3 regions of the Mesorhizobium sp. M0870 genome follow, and region 2 is predicted to be linked to each of the others. Evidence: riboswitches for the same ligand, from Rfam matches in the RefSeq annotation. Region 2 holds a riboswitch; each other region holds the start of a gene.
What was found. A riboswitch is a leader RNA that binds a small molecule or an ion and turns the genes downstream of it on or off. The one in region 2 is predicted to bind cobalamin.
Positions count from the first base shown of each region.

Region 1: it holds a riboswitch for cobalamin, as region 2 does, so the genes downstream of both, NKH97_RS25165 (ABC transporter ATP-binding protein) here and NKH97_RS28030 (DUF1636 family protein) in region 2, are expected to answer to the same signal.
Region 3: it holds a riboswitch for cobalamin, as region 2 does, so the genes downstream of both, metE (5-methyltetrahydropteroyltriglutamate--homocysteine S-methyltransferase) here and NKH97_RS28030 (DUF1636 family protein) in region 2, are expected to answer to the same signal.

Region 1 covers NZ_JAMYOI010000025.1:23,161-25,355, forward strand. Annotated here, with positions in the region: gene NKH97_RS25160 (AraC family transcriptional regulator) at 1-506, opposite strand, end outside; cobalamin riboswitch at 800-1,006, shown strand; gene NKH97_RS25165 (ABC transporter ATP-binding protein) at 1,169-1,957, shown strand; gene NKH97_RS25170 (ABC transporter substrate-binding protein) at 2,003-2,195, shown strand, end outside.
Region 2 covers NZ_JAMYOI010000032.1:28,700-30,894, reverse strand. Annotated here, with positions in the region: gene NKH97_RS28035 (DUF6348 family protein) at 1-368, shown strand, start outside; cobalamin riboswitch at 739-942, shown strand; gene NKH97_RS28030 (DUF1636 family protein) at 981-1,409, shown strand; gene cobW (cobalamin biosynthesis protein CobW) at 1,412-2,195, shown strand, end outside.
Region 3 covers NZ_JAMYOI010000028.1:44,088-46,282, reverse strand. Annotated here, with positions in the region: partial or broken gene metE (5-methyltetrahydropteroyltriglutamate--homocysteine S-methyltransferase) at 1-1,038, opposite strand, end outside; cobalamin riboswitch at 1,134-1,335, opposite strand; gene NKH97_RS26865 (alpha,alpha-trehalose-phosphate synthase (UDP-forming)) at 1,901-2,195, opposite strand, start outside.

The DNA of each region.
Region 1 (2,195 bases), on a different contig from region 2:
CCCGGAATGTTGCCGATATAGGGGCCGAAGCGCTGCCATTGCATCGGAATGGCGGCGCTGGTTTCGCAGCTGTAGCGTTCGCCGAGGCCGGCGATCAGGAACGGCCGGCTGGTCTCGAAACGCGGTGGTTCGAGATTGGTGAGGAAGGACTGGTCCATCAGGATCGGCTCCACGAGGTCGAGCTTGTCGAGTGTGCCTTGCGCGCGCACCAGTTCCGGCGTGGTGCCGAACTGATCGCGGAAGGCACGGGTGAACGCCTCATGCGAGTTGTAGCCGGCGTCGAGCGCGACGGAGAGAATGTCGGGCGCCCCGCCGGCCAGCTTGCGCGCCGCCTCGGTGAGCCGGCGTGAGCGCATGTAGCCCATCACCGAGCGGCCCGTGGCAGCGCCGAAAGCCCGCGTCACATGAAAACGCGACACGCCGCTGCTTTGCGCGACATCGTCAAGCGAGATCGCCTCCGGCAGATGACTTTCGACGAACCACAGCGCTTTCTCGGTCGGGTTCATTTTGCTCCTCGCATTGGCCAGATCATCCTGCCGTTTCCTGGCGCGGCCAGTTTGATCGAAATTGCGCATCCCGCGCAATCGCACCGATCCCGTCACAGTCGCACCGATATGGCGCAGCGTTGGAGCGCCCCTTGCCGCCGACGAGCCAAATTCGGCAGGCTTCACTTGACAGCGCCAGGCGGCATCCTCTAAATGCGTAATGTTATTACATATCGAGAGCGGGAAATGCATGTTTCCCCTAGCCGGCCCACCACTCCGTCCGAGAAATTCATTGCGAAGCGATTGGGGGAAATCTACGCTGAAGCGGTGATGGTCCCCGAGTCGAAAGGCGAGGGGTGAAAAGGGAACACGGTGAGATCCCCAGGGGTCGAGGCCGTGGCTGCCCCCGCAACTGTAAGCGGCGAGCAAAATCCGTGAATGCCACTGGCCGGCAAGGCTGGGAAGGCAGGATGGCGCAACGACCCGCGAGCCAGGAGACCTGCCATCACTGAGTTGACCGGACGGGGTGTGCCGGGAGGAAACGCGAATCCCGGTCTTGTCGGCCGCTTCGCCAGCTTCCTTCCGTCGCCAGTTTTGGAAAGTGACGGAAAGTTGGACGGCTCTATCGATCATCGCATCATCGTGAGCACGCTTTGCCATCCCGGCAATCTGGCGGGCAGCCGATGCCCGTAGCGCTTCTCGAAGCCCGTGACCTCTGCGCCATGGCGAACGGGCGGGATCTGGTCCAGGCGGTCAGCTTCTCGGTGGCCGCTGGCGATCGCCTAGCCATCATCGGTCCCAACGGCGCCGGCAAGACGACGCTGCTGCGCATGCTGTCGGGCATGCTGCGGCCAAGTTCCGGCGAGGTGAACCTCGGCGGGCGCCGGCTGGACAGGATTTCCGCCGCCGAGCGGGCACTGCATATCGCCGTGGTCGGCCAGACCGACCAGCCCGATCCGCGGCTGGCGGTGATCGACTATGTCGAGCTGGGCCGGGTCCCGCACGCTCGGCTACGGCGCAGGAGCGAGGAGCGTGACATTGTCGTCGATGCGCTGCGCCGGACCGGCCTGCTGCCGCTGCTTGGCCGCACCATCGGCTCGCTGTCGGGCGGCGAGCGCCAGCGCGCCCAACTGGCCCGCGCCATCGCCCAGCAGCCAAAGATCCTGTTCCTCGACGAGCCGACCAACCATCTCGACCCGCGCGCCCGCGGCGAACTGCTCGACCTCGTGGCAGGCTTCGAGATGACGGTGATCGCGGTGCTGCACGATCTGGCGCTGGTGGCACCGTTCGCCACCAGGGTGGCGGTGATGAACCATGCCCGTCTGCAAGCGCTCGCCGCACCGCGCGAAGCGCTGACCCAAAAGCTGATTCGCGAAATTTTCGGCATCGATGTGCTGCGTCTGCGCCATCCGACCGAAGACCGCGAACTGACGGTGTTCGATGTTCCGAACCGTGCCGCGCCGCCATCCTGATTGAAGCCGTCCCATATCGATCATCCCGTCCACAGGAGCAAACCCTTGAAACGCCTTGCTTTTTCGCTTGCCTTCTCGCTGCTGGCCTCGACAGCCCTGGCCTTCCCGGTAACTGTCGACAGCTGCGGCAAGCCGCTGACCTTCGATGCGCCGCCGAAGCGCGCCGTCATCCAGGATCTCAACATGGCCGAGATGGCTTTCGCGCTGAAACTGCAGCCGTCGATCGTCGGCCTGACCG
Region 2 (2,195 bases):
TTGCGGAGCATGTTTGCGAGAACATGCAAGCCGAGATTGCATTCTGGCAACGGAATGATGCTGGCTGGAAGATCTACGGTGGACCTGTGATCACACAGGCTGCAGTGGAATGCACTCTCAACCGGACATATCCAGCGTTTTATGCCCGCTTGGAAAAACTGTTCACGGCTAAGGTTCGCCCTGGCAGTCATTTCATCCGGATATTCCTGGCGAGCTATGGCGGAGCACTGGTCGGCAACGAAATTCTCCTGGACAACGAAACTTGGCCGGAAGGTCAAGAGCTCCTCGTTGATCAGGACTGGCACCACGGCGACGGGTACCAGGCGCTGCGTCAGGTCATCCTTGCGTTGCCGGGAGATAACAATTGAGCCAACGTACACAGGCTAGCGGATAAACAATGGATTCAAAGCCGGGCTGACCCAAGAGGTGCAGGAGTGCCTCGATAGGATTTCGTCCTTTTCATGGGACGTACATGCGCAGGCAATCCGAAAACGCTACCCTAGACCTGCTGGAGACACATTTGGCTTCAAAGTTGATGGCATTTACTTCGATGTGGGTGACAGCGCCGGATGGCTGGACCGGCAAGATGGAGATATCCTTCTGACGGCTTTCGTTACAGCTTTTCCTGATCCCAACAACGAAGATGGCATTCGCGAAGAGCGGTCAGTGGTAGTGAAGCGTCCCCGCCCCTGATTTCAGATTGCCCCTGCGTTGCGTTGACACCGCTGCCCGCAAAAGCCTAAATCCGGTTCAGATGGTCTCTTGCCCGCAACGGCAAGAGCTAAGAGGGAATGCGGTGCGGGGCAAAATCCCAAATCCGCGGCTGTCCCCGCAACTGTAAGCGAAGAGCCAAGGCCGAAAGCCACTGGGGAGTTCCCGGGAAGGCGGCTACCAAGGCGATGACCCGCGAGCCAGGAGACCTGCCGTCTGCGACTTTAGAATCCGATCGCCCGGCGGGTTTCCGGGCAAGGAGCCCGATCTTGGACCACGACAGCAGTTTTTCGGCTGGCACAGCGGATATTTCGTCCGGCCATGATGATGCCTTGGCCGGCGTCACCATCATCGTCTGCGCCTCCTGCCGCGATGAGACCGGCGCCGACGCTCATCCCCGCGCCGGCGAATTGCTGGCGGACGACACGCGCCGCGCCGCATCCGGCGACGACATCCGCATCCGCAGCGTCGAATGCCTCGGCAATTGCAAGCGCCGCCTCAGCGCCGCCATCCTGCGCGACGGGTGCTGGAGCTATGTCTTCGGCGACCTGACCACGACCAGCGGCGCCGACCTCGTGACAGGCGCCAAGCTCTTCGCCACCTCGAAGGACGGCCTGATTCCATGGCGCGGCCGCCCCGATAGCCTGAAGCGTGGCCTCGTTGCCCGCATCCCTCCCTTAGACCTGCTGAAGGATTGACCATGACTGCCCCAGATTCGCCTGCGAACCTCTCCCGCGTTCCCTGCACCGTCGTCACCGGCTTCCTCGGCGCCGGCAAGACGACGCTGGTCCGCCATCTCCTGGAAAACGCCGGCGGCAAGCGCATTGCCATCATTGTCAACGAATTCGGCGACATCGGCATCGATGGCGAGATCCTCAAGGGCTGCGGCATAGACACCTGCCCGGAGGAAAACATCGTCGAACTGGCCAATGGCTGCATCTGCTGCACCGTCGCCGACGATTTCGTCCCGGCGCTCGACAAGATCCTCGCGCTGACGCCGAGGGTCGACCACATCCTGATCGAGACTTCGGGCCTGGCGCTGCCCAAGCCGCTGGTCCAGGCGTTTCAATGGCCGAGCGTAAAGAGCCGCGTCACAGTCGACGGCGTCATCGCCGTGGTCGACGGGCCGGCATTGGCCGAAGGCCGCGTCGCCAACGACATGGATGCTTTGCAGGCGCAGCGCGCCGGGGACGAGACGCTCGACCATGACGATCCGGTGGAAGAAGTGTTCGAGGATCAGATCGCCTGCGCCGACCTGATCATCCTGTCGAAAAGCGACCTGATGGACGCCGCCGGCACCGCCCGCGCCAACGCCATCATTGGCGAACACTCCGCCCGCGCCGTGAAGATCGTGCCGACGTCGCATGGCAAGGTCGATCCCTCCGTGCTGCTCGGGCTCGGTCTCGCCGTCGAGGACGACATCGAAAACCGCAAGTCCCACCATGACGGCGCATTCGACCACGAACATGACGACTTCGACACGT
Region 3 (2,195 bases), on a different contig from region 2:
AGAAGGCGCGATCTCGACGCGGTCCAAGGGCCAGCCGGCGACGATCGGTTTGATGCGGTCGAGAATGGCGGGCAGGTTCGCACGCCAGACGTTGCGGCCATCGATCAAGCCAAGCGAGAGCACCAGATCCTTCGGAGCGAGCCGACCCACCGTTTCCAGCTGCTCGGGAGCGCGCACGAGATCAATATGCAGCCCGGCCAGGGGCAGAGAAACCGCGGTTTCGAGATTGTCTCCCAGCGACCCGAAATACGTAGCCAGCATGATCTTCAGCTCGGGCGCGGCTTTCGACAGCTGGCCATAGGCGAATTCGAACGCAGCTCGTTCGTTCGGGTTCAGATCGAGGACAAGCGCTGGCTCATCGATCTGCACCCAGTCGGCTCCCGACAGCTTCAGCTTCTGCAGGACTTGCTCGTAAACGGGCAGCAGCCGCGGTAGGAGCGCGATGGGACCGAACCCCTCGGCAGGCGATTTCGCCAGCTTGAGGAAGGTGATGGGTCCAAGGATGACTGGGCGTGTGTGAATGCCGAGAGCTTTAGCCTCGAGGAAGTAATCGACCGGCTTCGATGACGAGAGGGCGAACGTCTGATCATCATCGAGTTCCGGCACAATGTAGTGGTAGTTGGTGTCAAACCACTTGGTCATTTCCATCGCGGTTACACCAGGTCCATGAGCCTCCTCCTGGTGACCAGCGTGTCCACAATCCTCCGTCTGACCCTGGTTGCCGCGCGCCATTGCGAAGTAGATGTCAAGTGGGACCTCGCCGCTATTCCAGCCGTAACGGGATGGAACGGCCCCGATCATGGCTGCGGTGTCGAGCACATGGTCGTAAAGCGAGAAGTCGTTCGACGGGATTTTCGACACGCCGCGATCGCGCTGCTCTTCCCAGCTAGCGGCACGGAGCGCCTTCGACGTCGTGAGAAGGTCGCCAGCGGACGATGTTCCGGACCAGTAGCTTTCAAGCGCGAATTTCAGTTCTCGCCGACGACCGAAGCGCGGCACGCCGAGCGTTGCTACAGGAATCTCCTGAGAGTCAGTCATGTCATACCCCGATGGTTGGGGCGTCGATGACAAGGAAGGCGCTAGCAGGCCGGCACGAACGCCGGCTTGCAGCGGCCACCGAGACACCCCGCCCGTGGACGTAATTCGCCGTGGCAGGTCTCCTGGCTCGCGGGGTCATAGCCTCTACCCGTCTTCCTGAGGGTATTCGCCTCAGTGACATGAGTGGGGTTGGCTCGCCGCTAACAGTTGCGGGGGCAGCGCCGGCATTGCACCGGCTTCCCTCTTAGCTCCGCTGCGGCAGCGCCGCACGCGAGAACCACGACACGCAGACAATCACAGCAGTCCGCTCTTTTGTCAATGACGCATAACGAAATGTTTATGTCGTTATGTGATTTCGCTTTTACGCTTGTCTAACATTGTGAAATATTCAGTCGCCCATTGGCGGCGCTGCTCCGCTGCCACCATTGTCCAACTAATGGATCCCTGTCGGGCTGCGACATCCCTCGCAGGTCGCCGATGAAGGATTTCGGACAAGACTTCAAGCGCGTGACAACGTCATTAGAATGCAGAAGATCGCATTGGTGGCGATGTTTTACGATGCGGCCGCAAGCCGTGCGTGCGTGGTAGAAGCGGTTTTCTCGGAGTGAGCGCCAAACTGCGGGAATTGGCACGCCAGTCGTCATCACGGGTGACTAGGCAATCGTGATGACTCCGCTCGGCGGCAAGAGACAAGAGACCACACTGACCGAGCCTGGCTCAAGGGTCTGATGCAAAGCCCGACTGTGGTCCCGATAAGCCGCTTAAGCCGCATTCAGGCGGTCAGTATAAGTATCTCTCTCCAAGCGCTCGGCATTGAGGGATGCGCAAATGCAGGCAAAGCTCGCGTGCTTCATATTCTGCATCATACGATCGGCAGGACCCAGTTTTTATCCAGTGCACGCGTCAGCGCGGTGTGCAATTCTGGCTCGGTCCGATACGAAGGCATTTGGGCCTCGCTGATCCAGCCCAAGCCAACATAGTGGAAGTGATCCGCAGGGACCGTAACCCGGCTGCTGTCCAGTTGCCGAACGAAGTCCGCTGACCAATGGTGGATCGTATACGATTCAAGTTTGTCCATCATCCTCCGCCAGCGTTGGATGCGTTCTTCGCGCGGCATGCTGGCCGCTCTTGAGATCGCGGTAGCTATCTCGTCGGAG